DNA from 2 places in the Arthrobacter sp. Soc17.1.1.1 genome. Region 2 is predicted to be linked to the other one. Evidence: predicted binding sites of a transcription regulator. Region 2 holds the regulator's gene; the other holds the start of a gene.
What was found. The regulator HspR, encoded in region 2, represses chaperone genes until heat shock. The targets are predictions, from matches to a motif close to AAGTTGAGTCNNNNNGACTCAACTT.

Region 1: V6S67_RS00210 (Hsp20/alpha crystallin family protein) is a predicted target of HspR. The motif match lies at 5,178-5,202, and genes of this name have one in related genera.

The regions. Positions count from the first base shown of each region.
Region 1 is NZ_JBAJII010000001.1:37,801-52,456, forward strand. It holds gene V6S67_RS00175 (hypothetical protein) at 1-163, opposite strand, end outside; gene V6S67_RS00180 (gluconokinase) at 294-818, opposite strand; gene V6S67_RS00185 (Dps family protein) at 929-1,423, opposite strand; gene V6S67_RS00190 (SRPBCC family protein) at 1,632-2,168, shown strand; gene pstS (phosphate ABC transporter substrate-binding protein PstS) at 2,222-3,334, opposite strand; gene V6S67_RS00200 (hypothetical protein) at 3,409-3,630, opposite strand; gene V6S67_RS00205 (SDR family oxidoreductase) at 3,733-4,530, opposite strand; gene V6S67_RS00210 (Hsp20/alpha crystallin family protein) at 4,648-5,127, opposite strand; tRNA gene V6S67_RS00215 (tRNA-Val) at 5,354-5,427, opposite strand; gene V6S67_RS00220 (DUF2630 family protein) at 5,603-5,854, shown strand; gene V6S67_RS00225 (haloacid dehalogenase type II) at 5,854-6,522, shown strand; gene V6S67_RS00230 (flavodoxin family protein) at 6,616-7,224, shown strand; gene V6S67_RS00235 (ABC transporter permease subunit) at 7,238-8,050, opposite strand; gene V6S67_RS00240 (ABC transporter ATP-binding protein) at 8,040-8,987, opposite strand; gene V6S67_RS00245 (hypothetical protein) at 9,115-9,366, opposite strand; gene ku (non-homologous end joining protein Ku) at 9,366-10,205, opposite strand; gene V6S67_RS00255 (SRPBCC domain-containing protein) at 10,274-10,780, shown strand; gene V6S67_RS00260 (ATP-dependent DNA ligase) at 10,856-13,399, shown strand; gene V6S67_RS00265 (phosphoketolase family protein) at 13,462-14,656, shown strand, end outside.
Region 2 is NZ_JBAJII010000001.1:3,248,082-3,262,737, reverse strand. It holds gene V6S67_RS15015 (permease prefix domain 1-containing protein) at 1-226, shown strand, start outside; gene V6S67_RS15010 (DUF2252 domain-containing protein) at 288-1,601, shown strand; gene dnaK (molecular chaperone DnaK) at 1,741-3,612, shown strand; gene V6S67_RS15000 (nucleotide exchange factor GrpE) at 3,615-4,274, shown strand; gene V6S67_RS14995 (DnaJ C-terminal domain-containing protein) at 4,481-5,479, shown strand; gene V6S67_RS14990 (heat shock protein transcriptional repressor HspR) at 5,530-5,958, shown strand; gene V6S67_RS14985 (hypothetical protein) at 6,089-6,655, shown strand; gene V6S67_RS14980 (PspA/IM30 family protein) at 6,707-7,408, shown strand; gene V6S67_RS14975 (DUF5655 domain-containing protein) at 7,365-7,943, opposite strand; gene V6S67_RS14970 (SDR family NAD(P)-dependent oxidoreductase) at 8,048-8,731, shown strand; gene V6S67_RS14965 (YcaO-like family protein) at 8,795-10,360, shown strand; gene V6S67_RS14960 (polysaccharide deacetylase family protein) at 10,360-11,211, shown strand; gene V6S67_RS14955 (hypothetical protein) at 11,349-11,531, shown strand; gene V6S67_RS14950 (amidase family protein) at 11,601-13,220, opposite strand; gene V6S67_RS14945 (DUF1059 domain-containing protein) at 13,556-13,732, shown strand; gene V6S67_RS14940 (EAL domain-containing protein) at 13,760-14,656, shown strand, end outside.

The DNA.
Region 1 (14,656 bases), 3.2 Mb from region 2:
TGAACTGCCAGGCGTCGCCGTCGAGCCCGTCGCTCCCCGGTCCACCCGCTTCGGTGATCGCCGTCCTCACGGACTCCGGCAGATCCTCGGCACCGTTGTGCTCCCGGAGCCACTGCTTCGCCTCGATGTCCACGCGTGTCCACCACTGCTCTACGGGGTCCATTGCCACGCTCCTCTCGTTCCCTCCACCGTGGCATCGGGCCCATGCTCCCGCAACAACCGCAGGAGCCCTCCGCTGGAGCGCCGGACCTGCTAGCGGTCGTGCCGGAGGTCCTGCCGGCGGGTGCGGGGAGCTACCGGCACCCGGACCTGAGATCGAGCGTGTCGATGACGGTGGCCGTGACGGCGTCGGGCGTGCCGGTGTTCTCGATCCGGGCACCCCGCTCGTCCGGCTGCAGGGGTTCGAGGGTGCTGACCTGGGAGGGCAGGAGCGATTCGGGCATGAAGTGGCCGCTGCGCGTCTTCATGCGCTCGAGGATCAGGCCGGTGTCGCCGAGCAGGTGCACGAATCTGACGCTGCCCTCGGCCTGCACGAGGATGTCCCGGTAGGAGCGCCGCAGGGCCGAGCAGGTCACCACGGTGCTGCGGCCCGCATGGGCCTGGGCCGTCATCCAGTCCCGCAGGGAGCCCAGCCATGGCCAGCGGTCCTCGTCGGTGAGTGACGTCCCGGAGCTCATCTTCGTGATGTTGGCGGTCGGGTGGAAGTCGTCGGCCTCGGCGAATCTCCAGCCGAGCTGCTCGGCGAGGCGCGTGGCGATGGTCGTCTTGCCCGATCCGGAGATCCCCATGACGACCACGTGGCAGGGGGGTGCTTCCATGTGCGGTGTCCTTCTCTGGTGGCGGGACGGGAGCGGGAACCCCACCGCGGATGCGGGAAGGGAGGCACCGGTCGGTGCCTCCCTTCCTATCGGACGAAGGATGCCGTGCGTCAGACGGTCGCGTTCTCCGTGCCGACGGGCGTGACGACCTCGGCGGTCGGCTCCATGTTCTCGGCGTCGACCATCCAGGCGTACTGCTCGAGCTTCGCGATGAATCCGTGCAGCAGGTCCGCCGTCGTGGGGTCCTCCTCGTCGATCTGGTCGTGGACGCCCCGCATGGTGTTCACAGCGGCATTCAGCATGTTGACCACGAGGCCCACGGTGTCCTTGGTGGAGACGAGCCCGGCCGGGAACGGCTGGATCTTAGTGCCTTCGGCGACGGCGACGCTGCGGCCGTCGGGCACGGCGTGCAGGGCGCGCATGCGCTCCGCCATCTCGTCGGCGAAGGCGCGGGCATCGTCGATGATCTCGTCCAGCTGCAGGTGGAGGTCGCGGAAGTTCTTGCCGACCACGTTCCAGTGGGCCTGCTTGCCCTGCAGGTGCAGTTCGATGAGGTCGACCAGGACGGCTTGCATGTTGTCCGTGAGGGTGGGTGAAGCCTTCATGAATCCTCCAGTGCTCGATTTCCTGCTCCGGACGGGCTCCGGACACGCCGATTCCCGCCGGGTGGACTCCTTTCACCCTAGACCTGCGCGTTGGTCAATTCCAACCGATCTGCCTACGCTAAGGGTACTTACGGTCAGCCGTGCCCGACCCCCGTCCAGGGACCGGGACGGCGCCGGAGTCTCTACGAGGAGGAACCTTTTGGCTTCAGTGCAGGAATCTATCGACGTAGCAGTACCGGTCAGCACGGCGTACAACCAGTGGACCCAGTTCGAGAGCTTCCCCCACTTCATGGGAGGGGTCGAGTCCATCACGCAGACCTCGGACACCCGCACCCACTGGGTGACGAGCATCGGCGGGGTCCGGCGCGAGTTCGACGCCGAGATCACCGAGCAGCACCCGGACGAGCGCGTGGCCTGGAAGAGCACCGACGGCGAGTCCCACGCCGGCGTGGTGACCTTCCACCGCCTGGACGCGAACACGACGCGGCTCATGGTGCAGATCGACTGGCACCCCGAGACCTTCACGGAGAAGGTCGGTGCGGTGGTGAACGCCGACGCCGCCCAGGTGAAGGGCGACCTCAAGAGGTTCAAGCAGTTCATCGAGAAGAGCGGCGGGGAGACCGGCGCCTGGCGCGGGAACGTCGACGCCCCGCCGACAGGTGGCGGGGACGCGGCGCCGGCGAACGATACGCTGCCCGACACGTCCACGAACGACCCCGATTCGGGTGGGCCGCGCGTCGGCTGACGCACGTGCCGAGAACGAGGCGGATCCCTGCGGGGGTCCGCCTCGTCCGTGTCCTAGGGGATCTCGCCGACCTCCACCGACGCGATCGCATCGGTGGCCAGCTGTGACAGTTCGGGCGAGAGGGGCGAGCTCCTCGCCGCGTCCGCGGCCGCGGCCTGCCCCTCCGCGCTGACCGCATAGGTGCCGAAGGCGCGGACGACGCCGGCCGTCGCCTCGTTCTCGTAGCGCGAGCAGTACACGTGATAGGACACGAGGACCAGCGGGTAGACGCCGGGGGCGGTGGTGGTCCGGTCGAGGTCGAGTGCGATGTCGTAGTCCGCGCGGCCCGGGACGCGCCTCGCGAGGTCGACGGCGGCCGCGGCCGCTTCGGCGCCCGCCGGGACGTAGGCATCGCCGACCTTCAGGGACACGCGGCCGAGGGGATCCCCGACGGCGGAATCGTCCGCGTAGGTCACGGCTCCCGCAGTGGCTGCCACGGTACTGACCACGCCGGCGTTGCCCTTGGCGTTCTCGTTCCCGAGGGCGGACGGCCAGGAGCCGTCGGGCTCCTCGGTCCAGATTCCGGGCACCACGGCGTGCAGGTAGTCCGTGAAGTTCTCGGTGGTGCCGGAGTCGTCGGACCGGCTGACCGCCGAGACGGGCAGCGCGGGGAGGTCCACGTCCGGGTTCTGGGCCACGATGGCGGGATCGTCCCACGTCGCGATGTCGCCCCGGAAGATCCTCGCCACGGTGGCGGCGTCGAGCTCCAGTTCCGTGATGCCGGGCAGGTTGAACGCGATGCTGATCGGGGAGATGTAGGCGGGGATGTTGAAGGCGCCGCCCGGCCCGCAGGCCTGTGTGGACTCGGCGAGCTCCTCGTCGCTGAGGTAGGCATCCGAGCCGGCGAAGCCCACGGCCCCGGCGAGCAGCGCACCGCGTCCCGCGCCGGAGCCGTCGGGCGAGTACTGCACCTGCGCGCGCGGGTTGAGGGTGGTGAAGCCCGAGCGCCAGGCGTCCATGGCCGGTCCCTGGGCGGAGGATCCTGAGGCGGTCACGGCGCCCTGCAGGCTCGTGTCCCCGCGCTGCGCCGCCGCTTCCTGCTCCGGGCCCAGCGGGTAGTCGGAGCCGCAGGCCGTGAGACCGAGGACGACGGCGAGGGACAGCGACAGGGGTGCACGGGTTCTCACCCCCGCCACGTTACAGGTGACGAAAAGGTGAACCCAAGATGGACATCAGGTGGACGGGGTGTTCCGTCCGCGGATCAGCCGCGGCGCAGGCGGTAGCCGTCGGCCCGGTGGACGAGCCGGCGGCCACCGCCGTCGTTCAGCTGGATCCACACCACGGACGCGTCGTCGGTCCTCATGTCCAGGACGCCGCGGAGCTGCGCCCCCGCCGCGTGCTGGAGCGTGACGTGCTCGCCGCGCTTGAAGCCCGACCAGTCCTGCAGGTCGGCATCACTGGCCGGGGGGAGGGGGGAGTCCATGGCGGGCCTTTCGCAGGGGTACGGGACTCCCACGCTAGCCACCCCTCCTGAACGCGGCATGAACGTGCGCTGAAGACTGTGGTGTTCCTCACACTTTCCTGATCAGAGGGTGCGCCAGTCCCCGCTCGTGAGGTGCGATCCGGCCTGCGGGCCCATCAGGAGCATGCCGCCGTCGACTACGAACGACGCACCGTTGACGTAGCTGGAGGCGCCGGATGCGAGGAACGCGACGACGTCGGCGATCTCCTCGGGCGCTCCCGGCCGGCCCACGGGGATGCCGGGGCGGTCCATGGTGCGCGGGTCCTGGTCCGCCGACGCGTTCATGGGGGTGTTGATCTCCCCGGGCAGGACAGCATTCGCCGTGATGCCGCGGTCGGCCAGTTCGAGCGCGATGGTGCGGATCAGGCCGCCGAGGCCGTGCTTCGAGGCGTCGTAGGCCGCCGAGCCGACGCGCGGCTGCTCCTGGTGGACGCTGGTGACGGCGATGATGCGCCCGCCCTTGCCGCCGTCGATCATGTGCCGGGCCGCGCGCTGGATGCAGACGAACGCGCCGTCGAGGTTGGCACCCATGGTGCCGCGCCAGGTGTCCCAGTCGGTCTCCATGAACATGGTGCCGCCGTTGACGCCCGCGTTGTTGACGAAGACGTCGAGACCGCCGAGCTCCTGGGCGAGCCGGTCGACGACGTCCCCGCACGCCGGGGCGTCCGTGGTGTCGAGCTGCGCGACGGCGGACCGGACGCCCTTCTCCCGGACGAGGCGCGCGGTCTCCTCGGCGCCGTCCTGGTCCGAGTGCCAGGTGACGCCGACGTCGCAGCCGGCCGCTGCGAGGGCGATGGCCGTGGCGCGGCCGATGCCGGAATCGGAGCCTGTGACGATTGCCTTGCTGGGTGTGAAGTCCATGACCCCATCCTTCGTGTCCGGTGCGTACCCCCGCAAGGGGGTTCACGACGAAGCACCCCCGGGCGGGAAGCCCGGGGGTGCTGGTAGGGGTGCCGGTCGGGGGTACTCGCGGCGGGGTCAGGACTCGACGGCGCCCTGGGTGCCGGAGGCCGAGCCCTGGACGGTGCCGGCCTGGACGGTGCCCGACTGGATCGGGGTCGACGCCTCGCCGCTGACGACCTCGATCCGGCGCGGCCTGGCGCGCTCGCTGACGGGGATCATCACGCTCAGGACGCCGTTCTCGTACCGGGCGGAGATGCCTTCGGTGTCGACGCCCTGGCCCAGGCTGAGCTGGCGGAGGAACGAGCCGCTCTCGCGCTCGCGGGTCAGCCACTTGACGCCCTCGGCGCTGCGGAGGGTGCGCTCCGCACGGATGGTCAGGAGCTGGCCGTCCACGTCGATGTCGACCGATCCGGGGTCGATGCCCGGGAGATCCGCGGCGAGGACGTAGTGGTCCTTCTCGCGGTAGAGGTCCATCGGCATGAGGCGGAGTCCGGGACGGCTCTCGAGGAGGGCGCCGGCAACGCGGTCCAGCTCGCGGAATGGATCGAACTTCATGGCCACTGGAAACAACTCCTTCGCGTATGCCACCGTTAGGTGGGTTCCTGGGGTTGAGCGTCCTTCGCTCAACTACGAAAATATTAGCACTCGGTCCCTGCGAGTGCTAAGCCTCGATGCGTTCGCCCAGAACGAACACCCGGTCCGGTGGGGTCCGGCAACGCAGAAGGCCCGCACCGACGAATCGGTACGGGCCTTCTGTGGTGCTGTCTCCAGCTGATCCTCGTGCCTGCGCGGGGCCTCGATCCCCGGGCCTTCCGCGTGTGAAGCGGATGCTCTACCAGACTGAGCTACACAGGCAATTGGTTCTCCAACAGCTTAGGGCATCCGGGCGCCGCACCAAATTCCCCTGTGGTGCCCCCGGCTCCCGGCACGTCGGTGATCGTGCTGGTCAACCGCCCGCGGCCTCAGTAGCCTGAAGGAAAGCCTGCTGATCATCCGGCACGCCGGGACGGCGACGACGAAGGGACGCACCATGGACAACCAGGACATCCTCCAGCGCATCCAGGCACTCGTGCAGGAGGAACACGAGCTCCGCGAGCAGCCTCAGGACGCCGGTGCCGCCGAGGCGCACCAGGACCACGCCGCACGCCTGAGGAAGGTGGAGGAGGACCTCGACCAGTGCTGGGACCTGCTCCGCCAGCGGCGGGCGAAGGCCGACGCCGGCGAGGACCCGAGCGACGCCGATGCCCGTCCCATCAGCCAGGTGGAGGGGTACCGCCAGTAATGGTGTTGCCGGTGGTGCTGTTCGACGTCAACGGCACCCTGTCGGACATGGAACCCCTGTCCCGGCAGTTCGAGGAGATCGGTGCGCCTCCGCAGCTGGCCGCGCTCTGGTTCACCTCGGTGCTCCGGGATGGTTTCGCGCTCACCGCAACCGGGCAGAATCCTGCCTTCAAAGAGGTCGCCGAGGGGTCGTTGCGAGCGGTCCTCGCGGACGGGATCCTCGACCGGGACCTCGACGACGCCGTCGCCCACATCATGTCGGCGCTTCAGGGGCTCGCGGTGCACCAGGACGTGGTGGAGGGTATTCGTGCCCTGGCGTCCGACGGCTTCGGTGTCGCAGTGCTGACGAACGGCGCGATGGCGACGGCCGAGGCACTCCTGGACCGGGCAGGTGTCCGGGACCAGGTCTCCGCCGTCCTGTCGGTCGAGGACGCGCCGCGCTGGAAGCCTGCGCCCGAGTCCTACGCCTATGCCCTCGGTGCCCTGCAGCGGGAGGCGGGCGACGTCGTGCTCGTCGCCGTCCACCCCTGGGACATCGAGGGTGCCGCGCGTGCCGGGCTCCGGACCGCCTGGCTCAACCGCGACGGCTCGCCCTATCCTTCCGCGATGTCGGCACCCGATCATGAGGTGTCCGCGATCACCGACCTGCCGGGAGTCCTGCAGGTGTGAGGTCCGCCGGTCACCAATGCACGGTGGCCGTCGCCGAATCCCCCACGACCGGTCCGCACCCTGCGGCCGTAGTTCCCACCAGGAGGAGTACCCATGCAGGACCTGACCGCGTTCGCTCTCATCTGCAGCCTCACGCCGTCCCCAGCACCGTCCAGTTCCGACCTGATGGCCCGGCACATCCTCGACGGGTTCGCCGAACGGGGCATCGCCACCTCCAGCGCACGCGTGGTGGACCACGATGTGGCGCCCGGGGTGCAGAAGGACATGGGCAACGGGGACGAGTGGCCGGTCCTCCGCGAGAAGATCCTTGCCGCCGACATCCTCGTCCTGTCCACCCCGATCTGGGTGGGCCACCCCTCCAGCCTCGCGCAGCGGGTGATGGAACGGCTCGACGCCGATATCGCCGAGACGGACGAGGAGGGGCGCCCCGTCATGGCCGGCAAGGTCGCCGTCGTGGCCGTGGTGGGTAACGAGGACGGTGCCCACAAGACGGTCGCCGACATGATGCAGGGACTGAACGACATCGGCTTCTCCCTGCCGTCGCAGGGCTCCACCTACTGGGTGGGCGAGGCCATGCAGGCGGTCGACTTCAAGGACCTCGCCGAAGTGCCTGAGGTGGTGGCCACGACGACGGCGGGCGTCGTCCGGAACGCCGAGCACCTGGCGAAGTTGCTGCGTCGGGAGAACTTCCCGCTGGAGTGACGTACGGGCCCTGCTAGCGGCCGATGTCGCGACGTGACAGCCCGACGACGCCGGCCAGCACCAGGACCCCGCACAGGCCGAGGAGGAGGGCCATCCCGCCGCCTGCGCCGTTCCCGAGGCCGTTGGTGAGCGGCGCCGGGGAGAAGGCCCAGTCATAGGGTGAGAGGTTCTTCATCCATCGCGCGGCCTCCGCCTGGTTGCCGAGCGCGTTGAAGGCGTAGCCGAGGACGGCCACGGCGGCGCCCGCCGCGACCGACGCCGTGCGGGAGCCGGTCAGCGCTCCGGCGGTGACCGCCGCCAGCCCGCTCAGCAGGGTCAGCAGGTACAGGGCGAGCGTCCCGGCGACGGCATGGCCGGCCGGGATCCCGAGCTCCGCGGGGTCATCGAGCGCGAGGATGGCCACGAGCAGCACCGCGCACACGACGGCGAGCCGCAGGCCCAGTGCGAGGGCCGCCTCGAGTGCGACCTGCGCACGGGTGACACCGTGGGCGAGGGTGAGTTCGAGGGCGCCGCTCTCCTCCTCGCCGCCGATCGCCGCCGCCCCCCAGCCCACCGCGGCGATGGTCAGCAGGACGAAGCCGATCAGCCCCAGGAGGGTGGCCTGCGCGTAGCCCGCGCCGGTGGTGATCAGGTCGAAGCCGAGGGTGGAGACGAGTTCCGGCGGCAGGGACGAGATCATGGACTCGAGCTGCCCCGAGGCGCCCATGGACGGATAGATCGGCAGGTAGAGCAGGCTCGCCGCCACCACCCCCGCGGACCAGCCGGCCAGCCCGACGCGGGAGCGCTGGAGGGTGTGGCGCACGAGGGGGAGGGTGTCAGTGGCCATGGTGCGCTCCGGCCGGCACCGGGCCGGGCCGCCCGTACAGGCCGAGCACGGCCTGTTCGAGGTCCGGTTCCTCGATCACGATATCCTGCAGCGCGAGTCCGGCCACGAGCGGGATGAGGGCGGCCGGCGATCCCGACAGGCGGCCCTCCACGACCACGCGTCCGCCGGGAGCAGCGGGTGCGCCCATCGAGAGGATCTCGAGACCGGCGAGGTCCAGCGCCCGGGTCTGCGCCTCGGTCAGGGTGTGGTCCAGCTCGATCCGCACCGAGCGGGGGGCCTCGTCCCGCAGGTCCGCGACCCGGGCGGAGCGGACGAGGCGTCCCTCGCGGAGGACGGCCACGTGGTCGGCGCCGTGCTGTATCTCGGAGATCACGTGGGAGGACAGGAAGACGGCCTGGCCGAGGCCCTTCGCCTCGCGGACGAGGGCGAGGAACTCGCGCTGCACGAGGGGATCGAGGCCCGAGGTCGGCTCGTCGAGGACCAGCAGCTCGGGCCGGTGCATGAGCGCCTGGACCAGGCCCAGCTTCTGCTTGTTGCCCCTGGACAGGGTGCCCACACGCCGTGACGGGTCGAGTCCGAGGCGTTCGACCAGTTCGCTCCGGAAGCGCCCGTCGACGGGTCCGGAGATGCGCCCGAAGTGCTCGAGCAGGTCGGTCCCCGTGATGCGGCTGTCCAGTCGCAGCTCCCCCGGGAGGTACCCGATGCGGCGGCGGAGGCCCGGCCCGGCGCGCCGGGGATCCTCGCCGAGGACCGTCGCCGAGCCTCCGCCCGGCCGGATGAGCCCGAGGATGAGGCGCATGGTGGTGGTCTTGCCGGCACCGTTGGGCCCGATCACCCCCACCACGCTGCCGGGCTGCACGGTGAGCGACACGGCGTCCAGCGCTGTGCGCGTCCCGTAGTGCTTGGTCAGGTCCCGTAGCTCCAGTGCATGCTGCATGGTTCCTCCGACGGACGGATGATACCGGCGGCCGGGACATCGGGACCCTCGACGGTGGCGATGGAGCCGTCGAGGAGCATGCTAGACCCGCGGTGGGGACTGGACAAGGGCGCTGCCGCCCGTCGTGTCAGCGGGCCTTCCGCAGCAGCCAGGAGAGGGTCAGCGCACCGGAACTGCGCCGGAACCCGCTCTGCCCGGAGACCACCTCGAGCGCGGCCCAGACGGCCAGGCAGATCGAGCTGGCGAGGCGGAGGCGCTCGCGGTTCCGCTCCTCCAGTGCCATGAAGGACGCCGCACCGAGCAGGGCCCAGCCGAGGATCGGCGCGTTCGGCTTCTGGGCGATGGTCTGCCGGCCGAGGCTGTCTGTGAAGAAACCCATCACGCGCCCTTCTGCTTGGAGGTGCCGGCCGCCTTCTTGGCTCCGGCCTTCTTCTCGCGGTTCTTCTCGACGCTGCGGCGCAGGGCCTCCATGAGGTCGAGCACGTTGTCGCCGTCGTCGTCGTCCTTCACCGCACCGAAGGTCTCCTCGGTGTCGATCGTGTCGCCCTTCTCGATCTTCGCGTCGATCAGCGTGCGCAGCTGGACCTGGTAGTCGTCGGTGAAGTTCTCGGGGTCGAAGTCGGTGGAGAAGGAGTCGACCAGCGCCGCGGACATCTGCTTCTCCTTGGCGGAGATGCGCACCTTCTCCTCGAGGGCCGGGAAGGATGCCTCCCGCACCTCGTCGTCCCACAGCAGCGTCTGGAGCATGAGCACGTCCCCGCGGACACGCAGCGCCGCCAGGCGGCTCTTCTGCCGGAGGGAGAACTGCACGATCGCGGTGCGATCCGTCTCCTGGAGCGTGCGCCGCAGCAGGACGTAGGCCTTCGTCGAGGTGCTGTCGGGCTCGAGGTAGTACGCGCGGTCGAACATGACCGGATCGATCTGGTCGCTCGGCACGAACTCCACCACCTCGATCTCCCGGCTCCTCTCGACCGGCAGGGACGAGAGGTCCTCGTCGGTCAGCACCACCGTGTGCTCGCCGTCGTCGTACGCCTTGTCGATGTGTTTGAAGTCGACCACCTCGCCGCAGATCTCGCAGCGGCGCTGGTAGCGGATGCGGCCGCCGTCCTCGTCGTGGACCTGGTGGAGGGGGATGTCGTGGTCCTCGGTGGCGCTGTAGACCTTGACGGGCACGTTGACCAGCCCGAACGCGACCGCTCCCTTCCAGATGGCTCTCATGGGTCAAGTCAACACCAAGCAGGCTTAGTGGGCCAGAGGGTGCCACCCGCCCGCCCTAGACTTGGGAGGTGACCTCCGAGACCGTAGAGCCCATCGTCAGCAAGACCACCAGCGACGACGGCGCCACCGTGCTGCGCCTGGAATTCCAGTTCGCATTCCCGCCGACCGTGCTGTGGAAGCACCTGACGGAGGCCGAGAAGCTGAAGTACTGGTTCCCCTGCGAGATGGAGTTCGAGCCGCGCGCAGGGGAGGAGATCCTGTTCCGGTACGCCGACCAGAAGCCCCTGCGCGGCGAGGTGCTGGAGGCCGAGCGGCCCACGGTGCTCGCCTACACGTGGGAGCGGGACAGCCTCCGCTGGGAACTCGCCCGGACCGCCGACAACGGCGCGCAGCTCGTGCTGCTCCTGACCCCGGGCAGCCCGCGGCACTCGGCCACCATGGCCGCCGGCTGGCACCTCACCATCGCCGGGCTCGACGACTTCCTGAACAAGCGCAGCCTCGGGCAGGACCCGGCGCTGTGGGACGTCTACGTGGCCCGGTACCGCGAGCAGTTCGAGGACCCGGACCAGGGCTAGGGGCCCGGCGGGCGCCGTCGGGTGCCCGCCGATTGGTACTGGACCGCCCCCGGGCCCGCGGTCGAGACTGGGGGCATGGCTCCTCCGCGCACGGCCCGGCAGCAGACCGTCACCGTGGACGGACGCACGCTGCGTCTCTCCAATCTCGACAAGGTGCTCTACCCGGTCACGGGTACCACCAAGGCGGACGTTCTCGCCTACTACGCCGCCGTCGCGCCGCATCTCATCCGGCACGCGCAGCACCGGCCCGTCACCCGGAAGCGCTGGGTCCACGGCGTCGGGACCCCCGAGGCGCCCGGCGAGATGTTCTTCCAGAAGAACATCGACGACAACGCTCCCGCCTGGGTGCCGCGCCGCGCGATCCAGCACAAGGACCACACGAACGTCTACCCCCTGGTGGAGGACCTCGCAACACTCACCTGGCTGGGGCAGATCGCCGCGCTCGAGGTCCACGTGCCGCAGTGGCGTTTCACCGCGGACGGCGGCCGGGGCAACCCTGACCGCCTCGTCCTGGACCTCGACCCCGGGACGGATGCGGGCCTGGCAGAATGCGCGGCCGTGGCGCGGCTCGCGCGGCCGATCCTGCAGGGCATGGGCCTCGAGCCGTTCCCCGTGACCAGCGGGGCCAAAGGGATCCACCTCTACTGCGCCCTGGACGGCCGGCAGACCTCGGAGCAGGTGTCCGCCGTCGCGCGTGAACTCGCCCGGGCCCTCGAGGCCGACCATCCCGACCTCGCCGTCAGCGACATGAAGAAGGCGCTGCGTCCCGGCCGGGTGCTCGTCGACTGGAGCCAGAACAACGCGAACAAGACCACCGTGAGCCCCTACTCGCTCCGCGGGCGCTTCGAGCCCACCGTCGCCGCTCCACGGGCGTGGGAGGAGCTCGACGGCGAGGACCTGCGGCAACTGGACCACGCGGAGGTGGTGCAGCGCCTCCAGGAGTCCGGCGACCTCCTCGCCCCGGCGACCCCGCCCCCTCCACCCCCCACGACGGACGGCGGGCAGGTTCCCGGAGGCGCCGCAGCTGCGCCGTCGGACCGCCTGTCCACCTACCGCGCCATGCGGGACGCCGCGAAGACGCCCGAGCCCGTCCCCGATGCGGTGGGCCCTGCAGGAGGCACCAGCTTCGTGATCCAGGAGCACCACGCACGCCGCCTCCACTACGACTTCCGCCTGGAGCACGATGGCGTCCTCGTCTCGTGGGCCCTTCCGAAGGGACCGCCGCTGACGCCGAGCAGGAACCACCTGGCCGTCCAGACGGAGGACCATCCGCTGGACTACGGCTCGTTCGAAGGAACTATTCCTGACGGGGAATACGGTGCCGGCGAGGTGACCATCTGGGATGCCGGGACGTACGAGCTGGAGAAGTGGCGCGAGGGCAAGGAGGTCATCTGCACGCTCCATGGGCGGGCGGACGGCGGCCTGGCCAGGGGTGGGACGGCGATCCGCCGCTACGCGCTCATCAACACGGGCGGCGGATCGAACGGCAAGAGCAACTGGCTGATCCACCTCATGAAGGACCAGCCCGCGGAGGCGCAGCAGAACGGGGGCGACACCGGGGACACCGGGGACACCGGTGCGCCGGCGTCCCCGGCCACGGGAGCCCGCGAGACACGGAGGACGCAGCAGGCGCCGGTTCCCGCCCGGCCCGGACCGGTGGTCCTGCGGCCCATGATGGCCACCCTCGGTTCCGAGGAGGCCATCCCCGACCCCGACGCCTGGTCCTACGAGATGAAGTGGGACGGGGTGCGCTGCATCGCCGTGGTCAGGGACGGTGCGGTGACCCTGACCAGCCGCAACGGCATCGACACCACGCCCGTCTACCCGGAGCTGCAGGACCTCGGGGACCTCGTCCATGCCGGGAGCGCCGTGCTCGACGGCGAGATCGTAGCCCTCGACCGCCGCGGCCGCCCGGACTTCGGCCTGCTCCAGACGCGGATGAAGCTCACGCACCGGGCCGAGATCGACGCCGCCCGCGAGGTGACGCCCGTGCGCCTCATGCTCTTCGACCTGCTCGAGCTCGACGGCACCGACCTGACCGGGCTGGAGTACCGCCAGCGGCGCGAGCTGCTCGAGAGGGCCGTGGATCCCGCGGAGGACGGTCACGTGCAGGTGCCCCCGGCCCTCGATGCGACCCTCCGGGAAGCCGTCGAGGCGAGCCGGCAGCTGGGGCTGGAGGGGATCATGGCCAAGCGCGTCACGAGCGACTACCAACCCGGCGCGCGCTCGTCGTCGTGGGTGAAGATCAAGCACCTGCGCACGCAGGAGGTCGTGGTGGTGGGCTGGCGGCCGGGCAAAGGGACCCGCGCCTCGAAGGTGGGGTCGCTGCTCGTGGCCGTGCCCGACGGCGTGGACCTGCGCTATGTGGGCCGCGTGGGCTCCGGCCTGACGGAGCGGGATCTCGCGGAGGTCGGCGCCCGCCTGAAGAAGCTGGGCCGGAAGACCGCGCCACTCGCCGACGTGCCCGGGATCGACGCGTCGGACGCGCACTGGGTCCGGCCCGCCCTCGTGGGCGAGGTCCAGTACAGCGAACACACCGGTACAGGCCGCCTGCGGCATCCCGTCTGGCGGGGCTGGCGGCCGGACAAGACGCCGTCCGACGTCGTCGTCGAACTCTGACTCCGCACGCACGATCCGCACGCACTCGGAAGCATCACCTGAATATTACCTAGGAGGCATACATGAGCGGTCTCGATGTCCAGGGCCTGGACGCGTGGTGGCGGGCAGCCAACTACGTCTCCGTCGGCCAGATCTACCTGCGGGACAACGCGCTGCTGACGCGCCCGCTCGCCGGTGAGGACGTGAAGGCGCGGCTGCTCGGGCACTGGGGCACCACGCCCGGGCTGAACTTCGTCTACACCCACCTGAACCGCGTGATCGCCGAGCGCGCGCAGGAGATGCTGTTCATCGCGGGTCCCGGCCACGGCGGACCCGCGGTGGTGGCCAACGCCTGGCTCGAAGGGACGTACTCCGAGGTCTACAGCAGCATCGGCACGGACGGTGCAGGGCTCAACGCCCTGTTCCGGCAGTTCAGCTACCCCGGCGGCATCCCGTCGCATGCCGCTCCCGAATCCCCCGGGTCCATCCACGAGGGCGGTGAACTGGGATACGCGCTCATGCACGCCTACGGGGCCGTCTTCGACAACCCCGACCTCGTCGCGGTCGCGGTGGTGGGCGACGGCGAGGCGGAGACCGGACCGCTGGCCACGAGCTGGCACTCGCACAGCTTCGTGAACCCGGCGGTCGACGGCGCCGTACTGCCCATCCTGCACCTCAACGGCTACAAGATCGCCAACCCGACCGTCCTGGCCCGCATGCCCGAGGAGCAGCTCCGACAGCTGATGTACGGATACGGGTACGAGCCGCACTTCGTCACGGTGACCGACCCGTCCGCCACGGAGGCCGCGCACCGGGACTTCGCCGCCGTCCTCGACGCCTGCATCGACGACATCCACGCCATCCAGGACACGGCCCGCACCTCCCCGGCCGGGACCGATGCGGGCGCGGCCCGGTGGCCCATGATCGTGCTGCGGTCGCCGAAGGGCTGGACCGGCCCGGCAGTGGTCGACGGGAATCCCGTGGAGGGGACCTGGCGCTCCCACCAGGTGCCGCTCACGGAGATCCACAGCAACGAGGAGCACCTGCACCAGCTCGAGGACTGGATGCGGTCCTACGATCCGGGGTCGCTCTTCACGGAGGCCGGGGAACTGCGACCCGAGATCGCCGCGCTCGCCCCGGACGGCGACCTGCGGATGAGCGCCACGCCCTACGCCAACGGTGGCCGGCTCCTCCGCGACCTCGTGCTGCCCTCCTACGCCGACCACGCCGTGGAGGTGTCGCATCCGGGCACGGAGAAGGTGAGCCCGATGATCACCG
Region 2 (14,656 bases):
CCCCGCGATCCTCCTGTGGTCCGAAGGGCGACTGCTCAACCCGGACTTCGTCGCCGCCGTCGGGTGGGATCCGGCGGTTGCGACCGGCGGCGGCTGGACCGTCGTCTCCATCGTCACGGCCGTGACGGTGCTGATCGCCGCCTGGGACGTGGTGGACGGCTTCCTCAAGGCACGTCGGGCCGCCGTCGCTGCGCCGCTGCGCCCGGGCATCCCGGCCCTGCGCTGAGGTGCCCGGGGTGCCCGGGGTGCCCGGAGCGGTGCAGGGGCAAGGCGCGTACGGTGGGCGGATGGCAGCCACCGATTCCCGTCAGCAGCACATCGTCAGGACCCTCGTCGAGGCCCATCAGGACCTGATGGTCGCCGACCCCCTCGCCTTCCGTGCACGATTCCGGAAGATGGCTGCGGATCCCTACGCCTTCTACCGCGGCAGTGCGTCCCTGTTCTACACCGACATGGCGGAGCTCGAGGACGACTGGGCGGACGAGCGCACGGGCCGGGTGTGGATCCACGGCGACCTGCACGCCGAGAACTTCGGCACCTACATGAGCAACCAGGGCCGGCTGACGTTCGACGTCAATGATTTCGACGAGGCGTACGTCGGCCACTTCTCCTGGGACCTGCGCCGGTTCGTCGCCTCGCTGACCCTGCTGTGCTGGCAGAAGGCCCTGCCGTCCCAGGCGGTCCGCGGGCTGGCGCGCACCTACCTCGAGGCCTATCTCGGGCGGGTCGGGGACTACGTGGAGGACGAGCAGTCGGCCTTCGCTTTCGGCCTCGACAACACGGACGGTGCCATCCACCGCGTGCTGCAGCAGGCCCGCGCGGCACGGCGGACGCGCCTGCTCGACTCCCTGACGCAGATCGAGGACTACGAGCGCCGGTTCCGCGACGACGGCTCCATCCGACCCCTCGACGACGACGAGTACGCGGAGGTGTCCGAGGCCTTCGAGCGCTACCTCGGCACGATCCCCGACGGCGAGCGCTCGCGCCGCCGCGTCTTCTACCGGGTCAAGGGGATCGTGGGGAAGAAGGGCTTCGGGATCGGCAGCGCGGGGCTGCCCACGTACAACGTGCTCATCGAGGGCTTCGACGAGGCGCAGGAGAACGACATCATCCTCACCCTGAAGCAGTCGAACATCGCCGCACCCAGCCGCATCGTGGAGGACGAGCGCGTCCGTGGTTTCTTCGACGACGACGGACACCGCGCCGTCGTCAGCCAGCGCTCGCTGCAGACCCATACCGACCCGTTCCTCGGCTACACCTCGATCCGGGGCGTCTCCTTCGTGGTGTCTGAGCTCTCCCCGTACAAGCGCGACCTCTCCTGGGAGGATCTCACGGAGCCCGACCAGATGGCCCCCGTCCTCGAGGCCCTCGGCCAGGCCACGGCCAAGATCCACTGCTCCACGGACGAGGACAGCGACCACGACCTCGTGCCCTTCCGCACGGAGACCGCCATCCTCGCCGCCGTCGGGAACTCCCTGGAGGAGTTCATCGAGGACATCGTGGGGTTCGGCGAGGCCTACGCGGAGACGGTGCGGCAGGACCACGCCCTCTTCGTCGATGCCTTCCGGGAGGGCCTCATCACTGCCGTCCCCGCTACCTGACGGGAAGGGGTTGAGTCAAGGAGACTCAACTTCATTTTGCTCCTCGACGGAGCGCGACTATACTTGAGTGCAGAACGCTCAATCCACGCGCCCGGCGGATGAGCGCCTTGCAAATCCCGGGCAGTCGAAAGGAACTTGCATGTCACGTGCAGTAGGTATTGACCTCGGAACCACCAACTCGGTCGTCTCGGTCCTCGAAGGCGGCGAGCCCACCGTCATCGCGAACGCCGAGGGCGCACGCACCACTCCGTCGATCGTCGCCTTCTCCAAGTCCGGCGAGGTCCTGGTCGGCGAGATCGCCAAGCGCCAGGCCGTCAACAACATCGACCGCACCATCGCCTCGGTCAAGCGCCACATGGGCACCGACTGGAACGTCGGCATCGACGGCAAGAAGTACACGCCGCAGGAGATCTCCGCGCGCATCCTCCAGAAGCTGAAGACCGACGCCGAGAGCTACCTCGGCGAGAAGGTCACTGACGCCGTCATCACGGTGCCCGCCTACTTCAACGACGCCGAGCGCCAGGCCACCAAGGAGGCCGGCGAGATCGCAGGCCTGAAGGTGCTGCGCATCGTCAACGAGCCCACCGCGGCGGCCCTCGCCTACGGCCTCGACAAGGGCAAGGAGGACGAGCTCATCCTCGTGTTCGACCTCGGTGGCGGGACGTTCGACGTCTCCCTGCTCGAGGTGGGCAAGGACGAGGACGCGTTCTCCACCATCCAGGTCCGCTCCACCGCCGGTGACAACCGTCTCGGCGGCGACGACTGGGACCAGCGCGTGGTCGACTACCTGCTCTCGCAGGCCAAGGCCAAGGGTGCGGACCTCTCGAAGGACAAGATCGCCCTGCAGCGACTGAAGGAAGCCGCGGAGCAGGCCAAGAAGGAACTGTCCTCCGCGACGTCCACCAACATCTCGCTCCAGTACCTCTCGGTCACCGCCGACGGTCCCGTCCACCTCGACGAGCACCTGTCCCGCGCCAAGTTCCAGGACCTCACCAAGGACCTCCTGGACCGCACCAAGAAGCCGTTCCAGGACGTCATCGCCGAGGCCGGCATCAAGGTCGGCGACATCGACCACATCGTCCTCGTCGGCGGTTCCACCCGCATGCCCGCTGTCGTCGAGCTCGTGAGGGAGCTCGCCGGTGGCAAGGAGCCCAACAAGGGCGTCAACCCGGACGAGGTCGTGGCGGTCGGCGCCGCACTGCAGGCCGGTGTGCTGAAGGGCGAGCGCAAGGACGTCCTGCTCATCGACGTCACGCCGCTGTCCCTCGGCATCGAGACCAAGGGCGGCATGATGACCAAGCTCATCGAGCGCAACACGGCCATCCCGACCAAGCGCAGCGAGACCTTCACCACCGCGGATGACAACCAGCCGTCCGTGGCCATCCAGGTCTTCCAGGGCGAGCGCGAGTTCACCCGCGACAACAAGCCGCTGGGCACGTTCGAGCTGACCGGCATCGCGCCGGCTCCGCGCGGCGTCCCGCAGGTCGAGGTCACCTTCGACATCGACGCCAACGGCATCGTGCACGTGTCCGCCAAGGACAAGGGCACGGGCACCGAGCAGTCGATGACCATCACCGGTGGATCGTCCCTCTCCAAGGAGGACATCGACCGCATGGTGCGCGAGGCCGAGGAGCACGCAGCCGAGGACAAGCAGCGCCGCGAGGCCGCCGACACGCGCAACGGCGCCGAGCAGCTCGCCTACTCGGTGGACAAGCTCATCGCCGACAACTCGGACAAGCTGCCCGAGGACGTCCGGACCGAGGTCCAGGCCGACGTCGACGCCCTGAAGAAGGCACTCGAGTCGCAGGACAACGACGCCGAGGTCAAGACGGCGTTCGAGAAGCTGCAGGCTTCCCAGTCCAAGCTCGGCGAAGCGATCTACGCCTCCGCCCAGCAGGACGCGGGCGCGGCAGGCAGCGCCCCCGCCGACGACCAGCCGGCCACCGCAGGCACCGACGAGGACATCGTCGACGCCGAAGTGGTCGACGACGACATCAACGAGAAGAAGTAGCCATGCCGCACCACGGAAACGAAGAAGAGCACGCGTCAGAGCCGGTGAGCTTCCGCGACAACCGGAAGATCGACCCTGAGACCGGCGAAGTCCGTGGGCAGCAGAACGACGCCGGCGCTCCGGCCGCGGAGGAATCCGCGGCCGGAGGGCAGGCCGCACCTGCCGGCGACGCCTCCGAGGGGGACGCCCTGGCCCAGGCCGAGGCGATCCTCAACGAGGCCGGTGCCGAGGGGGGCAACCCGGCGGTGGACGTCGTCGCTGAACTGCGCAACGACCTGCTCCGCCTGCAGGCCGAGTACGTCAACTACCGGCGCCGCGTGGAGCGCGACCGCGATGTCGCCCGCGATCAGGCGGTCATCGGCGTCATCAACACGCTGATGCCCGTCCTCGACGACATCGACGCCGCACGCCAGCACGGCGATCTCGCCGAGGGACCCTTCGCGGCCATCGCGGGCAAGCTCGAGAACGCCCTCAGGACGTACGAGCTCACCCGCATCGACGAGGTCGGCGTCGCCTTCGACCCGAACATCCACGAGGCGCTCATGCAGCAGCCGAGTGCGGAGGTCCAGGCCGACAGCGTCAGCCAGATCCTCCGCGCGGGCTACCGCAAGGGCGATCGCGTCCTCCGGGCCGCGCAGGTCATCGTGGCGGTTCCGGAGTAACTGGAACGCCGGGTGGGGCAGTCTTCCCGGGCCAACGAAATTCCTGAGCTCGCAGAGCTCGCTCGGGAATATTAAAGGCCCTACAGAAGACGGCCCCACCCGTCTTCCCCGAACTGACCGGTTGAGAGGAAAGGCCGGGCACTCGGGGTACGGCCGGACCCGTCCGGTCCCTACTCTTCAGCAGTACCTACGAAAGGAGACGCCCATTGGCTAGTCAGGATTGGGTCGACAAGGATTTCTACAAGATCCTCGGTGTCTCCAAGGATGCTTCCGACACCGACATCAAGAAGTCCTACCGGAAGCTCGCCCGCAAGTACCACCCTGACCAGAACCAGGGTGATGCCTCGTCGGAGAAGACGTTCAAGGACGTCTCCGAGGCGTACTCGGTGCTGTCCGACGGCGAACAGCGCCAGCAGTACGACGCCATCCGCGCGATGGGCGGCGGAGCACGGTTCTCGGCCGGCGGCACCGGTGGGGGAGCCGGCGGCAGCGCGGGCTTCGAGGACATCTTCGGGAACCTCTTCGGCCAGGGCGCCGGTACGGGGACACGCCAGCGCACCGGCTTCTCGAACAGCAACCTGCCCCCTGAGTTCGCCGACCTGTTCGGCGGCGGTGGGGGCGGCAACGGGTTCCCCGGCGGCTTCCAGTCCACGCGTCCGCAGAAGGGCGCCGACCGGACGGCCACCACCACCATCTCCTTCGGCGGATCGATCAACGGCACCACCATCGGCCTGCGCGAACCCTCGGGAGAGCAGATCGACGTGCGCATCCCCGCGGGGATCAGGGACGGGCAGAAGGTCCGTGTGAAAGGCAAGGGGCAGCCGGGCCAGGCCGGTCCGGGAGACCTGATGGTCACCGTCTCGGTGAAGGACCACCCGCTGTTCAAGCGCGACGGCGACAACATCCGCGTGCACGTGCCCGTCAGCTTCCCCGAGGCGGCGCTCGGCGCCCAGATCGAGGTCCCCACGCTCACGGGCGAGATGGTGAAGATGAAGGTCCCGGCCGGAACACCATCAGGCCGGACCCTGCGCCTGAAGGGCAGGGGTGTGAAGACGTCCAAGGGTACGGGCGACCTGCTCGTGATCGTCGACGTCGTCGTCCCGCAGAACCTGTCCAGGGAGGCCGAAGCCGCTGTGGAAGCGTTCCGCGATGCCACGAAGGACGCCGACCCACGCGCCGGGCTCGCCGCGAAGGCGCGCCTGTAGCAGTACGCTCGAGCAACCGCCGGAGAGCCGGTGACGGAAGGAGGCCCGCCATGGACTACACGATGCCCATCTATGTCATCTCGGTGGCCGCCGAGCTCGCCGACATGCACCCGCAGACACTGCGTCAGTACGACCGGCTCGGTCTCGTCACGCCCAGCCGGGCACCCGGCCGGGCGAGGCGCTACTCGCAGAAGGATGTCGGCACGCTGCGCGAGATCCAGAAGCTGTCCCAGGAGGGCGTGTCCCTCGAGGGCATCCGCCGCATCCTGCAGCTCGAGAACCAGGTGGCCGCCCTGCAGGCGCGCGTGACCGAGCTGTCCTCCGAACTGGCCTCCCGCCGGATGCACGCCGAGTCGGGCCGCGTGTTCGCTGCCGGCCTCGCAGGCGACGTCGTCACGCTGGCCCGCGGCCAGCGTCCCCGGCCCCGCAGCCAGGCGCTGGTCGTCTGGCGCCCCGACACCGAGCGCACCGCGAACTAGGCACGGCCGCCCATGCGACCGCCGTCGCCCCCGGAGGTGCGCCCCGCAGGTCCTCGCCGCCGGGTGCCGGTGGAATTTGTCAGGGAGCGCGGGCAGACTTGGAGGATGGAACCCGTCCCGGAGGCACATCATGTTTGAGCTGTTCGTCGAGGCCCTCGCGATCGGGGCCGGCGTACTGGCCGCCCTCGGCGCGGGGACGGGCGTGGCGGGCTGGCTCGTGGTGCGCAAGGTGAGGCGATCGCGCATCATCGAGCGCACCAGGGACCGCGGCATGCTGGCCGCCCGTGCCTACGCGCCGGACAGGCTGACACGGGAACCGGCGCGGCTCATCGGCGACCTCAGGCGTTCCTCCCGCGCCACCCACCTCGCGCTCGCCGAGGCCGCTGCCCAGGGACGCCCCGTCGGTGACCTGCCCCGCGCCGCCGCCGAGATCGATCAGGCCGCGGACTCGCTCGAGAACCTGCTGCGCGCGGCCGACCGTGAGCCGAACCGCGCCCTGAAGCAGGAGTGGACCACCGACCTCGCCGCGCAGGCCCGGGCGCTCGACGAGCTCTCGGCGGATCTGCGCCGGTGCCTGCTGCACACCTCCCGGTCCATCGACACGCTCCAGCTCGAGCAGGCCACCAACCGCCTGCGCACCGAGATCTCCGCCATGACCACCTGGCGGAACAGCTACGGGAACCGGCAGGCCTGGTGACCGGTTGGACCATGTAGACGCACTCCGCTCACCGACCCGGGGGTCCCCACCGTGACGATCAAACGCCGTATCACGCGCATCGTGCAGGCCAACCGTTACGCCGCGGCCGAGTCGAAGGAGGACCCGCGGGCGCAGGCGCAGGCCGCGCAGCAGGCCCAGCGGACACTGCTCGACCAGGCGCGGCGGGGTGCCGCGGACGTCGCAGCGCACCACCACCGCGTGGGCCTCGCCGCGAACGAGGCCGCCGACTACGTGAACCGGGTCGAGGCCGCAGCGGCCGCCGCGGTGCAGCGGGGGGACGACGACGCCGCCCGGGCCGCCATCCGCGAGTCGATGACCGCACGGCGCCGCCTCGAGACCCTCACCCGGCAGTTGCGCGAGGCGGAGCAGCAGGCCCGCCGGCTCCACGACGACGTACGACGGCTCGAGCAGCGCGTGCAGCAGAACGCCCTGGAGTACGACGCCATGCTGGCGCGCCGGGCCGCGGCGCAGGCTGCGATCGGCGTCCATGATGCGCTGGCATCGTCGAGCCGCGAGGCGGCGGCGATCGAGGCCGCCCGGCGCAGTGCTGAGCTCGAGGTGCGGCGCTTCGAAGCGCAGGCGCAGGCGCGAGAGGAACTGTCGTGGACGGATCCGTCCTCCCCGCGCCTGCAGCAGGCGTTCGAGGAGCTCGAGGCGGAGGCCGCCGCCCAGCAGGAACTCGACGAGCTCAAGCGGAGGAATGACCGAGGCTATCCTCCCGTGCAGCGCTGAGCGCGCGCAGGAGGGCCTCGTCGACGTCGTCCACGTGCCGCAGGCGGATGCGCCAGGCGAACGGATCCGTGGTGCGGACGGGTTCGAGGCCGGGCAGGTCGGGCACCGCCAGCCGGAAGAACACGTCCACCGCTGTCTTGGTGCTGGGTGTGAGCTGGGCGAACTTCCGGCGCGGCGTCTGGAGCGAGACGTAGGTCTTGCGCATCTGGAGGGTGACCTCCGGGGTCTCCGTGGCCCACAGCAGGATTTTGTCGGCGAGCGGTCGGAGAGCCGGCCGGTCGGCGTACTGGGCGGCGTAGAGCTCGTCGGCGGAGAGCCGGAAGAACTCGGGGGGCCCGAAGACCTCCCAGTCGATGCTCATCAGGTTGTACCCGGTGATCCCCTGGCCCTTCAGCCAGCGGGACAGCTCCTCGCGGGTGCTGATCCCGGCCGCGCGGGCATCCGCGGCCCAGTCCGCCGGCGTCCGGCCCGTGGTGCGGACCAGCCGCGCCGCGTTGGTCCCGACCATGGCCTGCCAGCTCTGCATCTCACCCATGCCCACACTGTAGACGGGGCCGGCGTGAACGGGACCGGTGCGGTGCGGAACCGTCCGGGGACGCACCCCCTGAGGGCGTCGGAGGGCGTTGCTACACTCTGCGCATGACCGAGCTGAGCGGTGCCCATGTCCTCGTCGTCGGCGCCACAGGGGTCCTCGGTGCCGAACTGTCGCGGCAGCTCGCGGCGGAGGGCGCCCAGCTGACCCTGTCCGGCCGGTCCGGGGACAAACTGGCGGGCCTCGTGGAGGAACTGGGCGACGCCGTCGTCGCCCACGCCGCAGCGGATCTCGGCAGGCCCACGGGACCGGCGGACATCGCCGCCGCCGTCTATGGGCGCCCCCTCGACGGCCTGGTGTTCGCCTCCGGCGTCGTGGCCTTCGGTCCTGCCGTCGAGGTGGACGACGACACCCTCGACGAACTCGTGCTCGTCAACCTCCTCGGCTACATGCGGCTCATCCGCGCGGTCGCCCCCTCGCTCGGAAAGGGCTCCTTCATCGCGCAGATCAGCGCCGTCGTCGCCGAGAGCCCCACGGCGGGCATGGCCGCGTACTCGGCCACCAAGGCGGGGCTGAGCGCCTACGGGAAGGCGCTGACACTGGAACTGCGCCGGCAGGGCGTCCGGGTGCTCGACGCGCGACCACCGCACACCGAGACCGGGCTCGCCACGCGGCCCATCGCCGGGGAGGCGCCGCGGCTGCCGCAGGGCAAGGACCCGGCGGACGTGGCAGGACGCATCGTCACCGCTATCCGTGACGGCGAGCGGGACCTGCCCTCCACGGCATTCTAGCACCGGCGGACGGCGAATTCCAGCCTCCTGCGCCCGCCGGGGGCGTGTGCTCTACTGGGGGTCATGATGCACAGGAGCACCGATTCGCCGTCGACGGCCGGATCGCTCGCGGCCGCCGCGGAGGCATACGAGGCCGCGCTGCCGGGGTTGCGCGCACAGTTCGCCATCGACGGCCTCGACCGGTCCGGTGTCCCCACGTGGGCCACCTGGTGGCGGAGCCGGCACCCGGGTGCGGGGATGGGCGGCGTCGGTTACGGCCCCTCCGCGGCACAGGCGCGCGTCGGCGCGCTGGGGGAGACCGTCGAGGGCGTCTTCTCCCACCTGGCGTTCGAGCGCCTCGGACGGACCGCAGGGTCCTACACGGATCTGCGGTCGCGGCTGGGCGTGGAGCGGGTCGCCGACCCGAGGACGCTCGGGCTGCCGGCGGGCTCCGCCTACCGCGACGACATGACCCTGACCTGGGTGCCGATGCGGCGCGCCCACGCCGTCCCGGCCGGGGACGGCACCGGCAGCGCGGACCCTTCGATCCCACCGGCCCTCGAACTCGATGATGAGACGGTGCTCGTGCCGGTGGACCTCGTGGCGAGCAGCCCCTCGGAGCTGGGCCACCACGACACGGGGGAGCGCCTCCTGATGCCCGTGGCGAACGGCATGGGCGCGGGGACGAGCCTGCGGCAGGCCGTCCTCCACGGCGTCCTCGAGATCCTCCAGCGCGACGGCAACGGCCTCTCCTTCAGAGCCCTCGACCGCGGCGCCGTTGTCGAACTGGGACCGGACGACGGCGACCGCGAGACGCGCGAGGCGCTCGATGCCCTGCGCGCCGCCGGGGTGGACGTCATCGTGAAGATCGCCTCGGTGGACCGCGGGGTGCCGAACCTGTACGTGGTGGGGCACGCACCCGGCGACGATCTCGTCGTCGCCACGGCCTGCGGCGAGGCGGCACACCCCGACCGCGATGTTGCGCTCCGGAAGGCGGTCCTCGAGTTCGCGTCCGCCCGGGCCCGCAAGGCGTTCATGCACGGCCCCCTGGCCGCGGTCCGTGACGTCGCGCCGCAGGACTACCTCGACGACGCGCTGTCGGTCGTCGACCCGTCCGCCGAGGAGCCACGCGTCCTCGAGGCGACCGTGGCCTGGCTGAGCGTCGGCGCGGAGCAGGACACGGCGGTGCGGGCCCGCCTCGACGCGACGATCTTCTCCCGCCGGTCGGTCGTCCGGTTCGGCGACCTGCCGACCGACCCGGCGGCGGACCCGTCGGTGATCCTCGCCGGGCATGGCCTCGAGATCCTCGTGGCCGATCTGACCCCGCCGGAGGTGCACGGGGACGGTGCGGCCCGCGCGGTGAAGGTCGTGGTGCCCGGGACCGAGGTGGAGACGGTGGCCTACGGCAGGATCGGCGAGGCCGGCGTCCGCAGGCTGGTCGAGGACGGCCGGGACGATCTCGCGCGCGTGGGCCGGCGGCCCGACGGCGCCGGGTGGCGTGAGGTCATCCTGACGCCCGACGCCGAGGAACGGCTCGGCGGTCCGGCCTGGTTCGACCGCGATGCCGTCGACGCGGTGGCCGCCGGACTGCTGCCGATCTATCGGGAACCCGGGCGGCACGCCGCCCGACGCGCCCTCGGCGAGCGTTGATGGCCCCCGCGGGATCCGGCGGGCCGGTCGACGCCGGCAGGGCCGACGAGCTCGAGGCCTACATCCTCGATCAGGGCGAGCGCCCCGGCGGAGTGCCGGTGGTCCTGCTCGACGATGACGCCGTCGCGGGCGGCGCCGATCCGTCCGCGCTGATCCCGGCCCTCCTGGCTCCGTTGCCCGAAGTGCTCCGGCGGCCCGCGCCGTTCAGCTACGAGGCCTATGTCCTGCAGAGCGTCCTCGGGGAGCTGCTGCTCGGGAGTGTCGGCGCCGGCTGGTCCCGGGACGAGCTGTCGGCGATCCCGCGCCTGACCCTGAATTTCCACGACGTCGAGCAGGACCACCGCGGGGCCGTCCACGAGCGCCTGCACAGGCTCGCGAGGCTGCGGGACATCCTGCCGGACGGGGACCCCGCCGGGCCGCACCCACGGATCATGGTCCTCCTGTTCGACGGGTACAGGGACGCCGCGGAGATGGTCGTCCCGATCTGTGAACGCCTCGCGCTCCCCGTCCTGATCCTGCCCATCGCCCTCGAGGTGGAGGACGACCGCGCCGGGACGCTGGGTGACGACGAGCTGACCGCCCTGGCGCAACGGCACGAGCTCGGCTTCCACACACTCACCCACCGCACGGCGGACGAGATCACCCCCGCATCGGAGGCCGCAGAGGTGACCGACGTCGTGCACCGGCTCACCGGTATGGCCGGCCGTGCTCCCCGCGTGGGCGCGTGGTGCGGGGGTGCACGCTTCGACGAGCGCCTGCTCGGGAACCAGCGCCTGCGGGAGCTCGGGGTCACCGGACTCATCTCCAACTGGTCCTGGGAGACCATCCAGGCAGGCGATCGTCAGCAGTAGCCGACTCGACCTCACCGCACCGGGCCGTGGCGGATGCGAGGGTAGGGACCATGAGTGCATCCGACAAGTACCAGGACAGCAGCGCTTCACGTCACCGTAGGGCCACCATTCGTCGCTCCCGCCTACGGAGCAGGTTGATGAATCCCCTGTTCTGGCTGTTCCTGTGGCCGCTCTTCTTCGCGGCGCTGAAGGGCCTCACCGGTATGTCGGCGGCCTGGGTCGTCATCGTCGCAGCCGTTCTGGCCACCCTCGTGGTGTTCCTGACCGCATACCTCAACCGCAGACCGGATCGCGGGGACGTTGACGTCACCGGTCTCTGACGCGCATGTCCACTTCATGGAGAGGCCGCCACCTCGGCGAAGCAGCGGCCTCTACCCTGAACTTCCGGCCTATTTCTTGCCCTTGCCTGGTTTCGTCGTCGTGGTGGTGCAGGAGGAGTCCCACTCCGAGGGTGAGACCACTGATGTGCAGCGGAACAGGGACGGGTTGATGTTCTGCGGCGACTGCCAGGCCTTGGTGGCCTGCTCGAAGTCATAGGCGAAACCAAGGAGGTCCGCTTCACTCCAGGCAGTCCCGAGGAACACGACTCCCGACGGCCTCCGATTGGCCTCCGAGTAGCCTGACGGCACGATCACGGAGGGGTAACCCGCTCGCGCACCGACACCTGTCGTTGCCGAGTTGGAAACGATCGCGTCGAGGTCGTTCGCGGTCAACACGGTGTCGATAGCGGCCCGGGTCTCAGCCAGGCCGGTATCACGTGCTGCCTCGTACTGCGCCAGCTGTGCCGGATCGTCGAGATCGACTGCTTCCGAGTCCGTCAGGAGCGTCTGCCCGAACTTCAGCGCCGCCGGTGCGTTGGCACTGTTGTAGGCGATGATGTCGCTGAGCGTGTCCATCGGGGCGTTCTCCGGAAGGCGCGCCAGATAGGTGTTGAGGTCCCGTTCGAACTCCAGGGTGAGGATGCTCGGCGCCGCGGTGCCGCCGACGGTGACGGGAACCAAGGTCGCACCCTGCACACGCAACGCCTCGAGCGATGCCGTGTACACAGGGTCGGTGTTGCTCGCGATGTAGCCGAGCCGGGCTCCCTCCAGGGCGCTGTCACTGAGGGCCGTCGTGAAGTCCACGTTGTCGCTCGGGTTCGCCGCCGTTGCGGGATCTTCAGGGTCGACACCGGTCATGGCGCCCAGGAGGACCGCAGCGTCGTACACGGACTTCGTCATGGGGCCCGCGGTGTCCTGCGTGCCGGAGATCGGGATGATCCCGGTCCGGCTCGCAATACCCACCGTCGGCTTCACGCCCACCAGCGAATTGGCTCGGGCGGGGCTGAGAATGGATCCGGAGGTCTCCGTGCCGATGGTGAGTGTCGCAAGCCCTGCTGCCCCGGCCGATCCCGAGCCGGCACTGGAACCGCTCGGCGTCTGGCTGGCGTCATACGGGTTGAGTACCTGGCCGCCGAGTGAGCTGTACCCTGCGGGCATCCCGTTGGTCATGAAGTTCGCGAACTCGGTCAGGTTCGTCTTCCCGATGATGATCGCACCGGCCTTTTTCAGCTCGGTGATCATCGGAGCATCGGCAGCGGGAAAAGAGTTTGCGAGCGCAACTGAACCGGCAGTGGTGGGCATGCCGGCGACGTCGATGTTGTCCTTCACGAGCACAGGCACACCGTGCAGCGGCCCACGGATCGTGCCCTTCTTGCGCTCGGCGTCCAGCACCTTCGCATCGGCCAGCGCAGCGGGGTTGATGGCACGCACCGAGTTCAGGTGGGGTCCGTTGATGCTCAGTGCGTCGATGCGCTCCAGGTAGGCCTGCACCAGGGCTTCGGAGGTGAAGCTGCGGGAGGCAAGGCCCGCCTGGACTTCGGAGACACCGGCGGTGCTGAGGTCCAGTGGGAGTGGTTTCGGTGCAGCGACCGCGGGACCGGCGACGACGGCAGCCGCGAGGAGTCCTGCCGTGAGCCCGGAAGTGACGCGTCGGGTGCGGGACAGTGACGGCGAAAGGGGAAACAGCATTCCTGGTGTCCTTCGTACGAGGTGATGAAGCCCGCCACCATCAGGTGGGTCGTGAGAGCGCTCCGCGTGATGCTTCATCACAACAGGATCAGGTTTCACATGAGCACCAATTCGATGTCGCGCCGGTTTCACGGTCCACAGGGAGTCGAACGCACACCCGGTAGCGAAGGAGAGGAGGTCGGACAAGGACGCGCCGACGATGTCAACGAAGGATCAGCGCATGAAAAGCTCTGTCTTCCGACAGACCGGCTGATTCTGGTCCTGCAGGGAGAGCGCGGTCCGTATATTCGGAACGGTTGCTTCAGGGAAGAAGCAGGACATGAACGGAGAACGAGATGAAGTCTTTCGCGTGCGGTGACGTGGTGCCCGGCTGCGACGCCCGATGGGTGTGCAGTTCGGATGATGAGGTTCTGACACAGGTCGCAGCACATGCTGCATCGGCGCACGGTCTCCACGTCCTGCCGGATGATGTCATCGCGCAGGTCCGGTCCTCCATCCTTCCGGTCGGGTGACACCCCCGGTGGCCAGGGTGGGACGAGATGGCAGCTGAGGCGACTCCCGCCACACCGCCCGGGCCGGTGACCCGCTCCATGATCATGGCGGCGGGTCAGGGGCACGGCACGGCGACGGCGTACCAGCCGATCATCGACACCGCCCGGGGCAGCATCGTCGGGTACGAGGCGTTGGCCCGATTTCCCGGGTACGAGCAGACCAACCCGGAGGCGTGGTTCTCCGCGGCCCACAGACTCGGCCTGTCCGCCGCGTTCGAGGCTGCCACTCTGCGCGGTGCGCTGTCCCGGCGTCCGGCGCTGCCCGTCAACTGCTTCCTGACGGTGAATGTCTCACCCGCCCTGCTGCTGACCGACGAGGTGCAGGCGGTTTGGGCGGAGCAAGGCGATCTGGGCGGGATCATCGTCGAGCTGACCGAGCAGACACCCATCGACTCCTACGTCGAACTCGAGCCGGCCCTGCACCGCCTGCGCAGCGCCGGAGCGATGATCGCCGTCGATGACGCCGGTGCCGGCTATGCGGGGTTGAACCATCTCCTGGCCGTGCGGCCGGCCCTGATCAAGCTGGACCGCGAACTGGTCCGGGACATCGACGAGGACCCCGCGAAACGTGCCCTGGTGGAGATGATCGGGGTGTTCGCCGGTCGCATCGACGCCTGGATCCTCGCCGAGGGGGTCGAGCGCGCCGAGGAGCTCGACGTGCTCGTCGCCCTGAAAGTACCGCTCGTGCAGGGCTATCTACTGGGACGCCCGGACACCGGATGGTCCGAACTCGATCTGGATCTGGCCCACCGCATGGTTGCACGGTCCCGGGACACCGGCGGGGCGACGATGCGTAGCGTCCTGGAGACGTGCGCGAGCGCGCCCAGCACCCGGGCGGCCGCGGACCTGTTCGCCGTCCAGCCGAACCTGCGCCGCGTCGTCGTC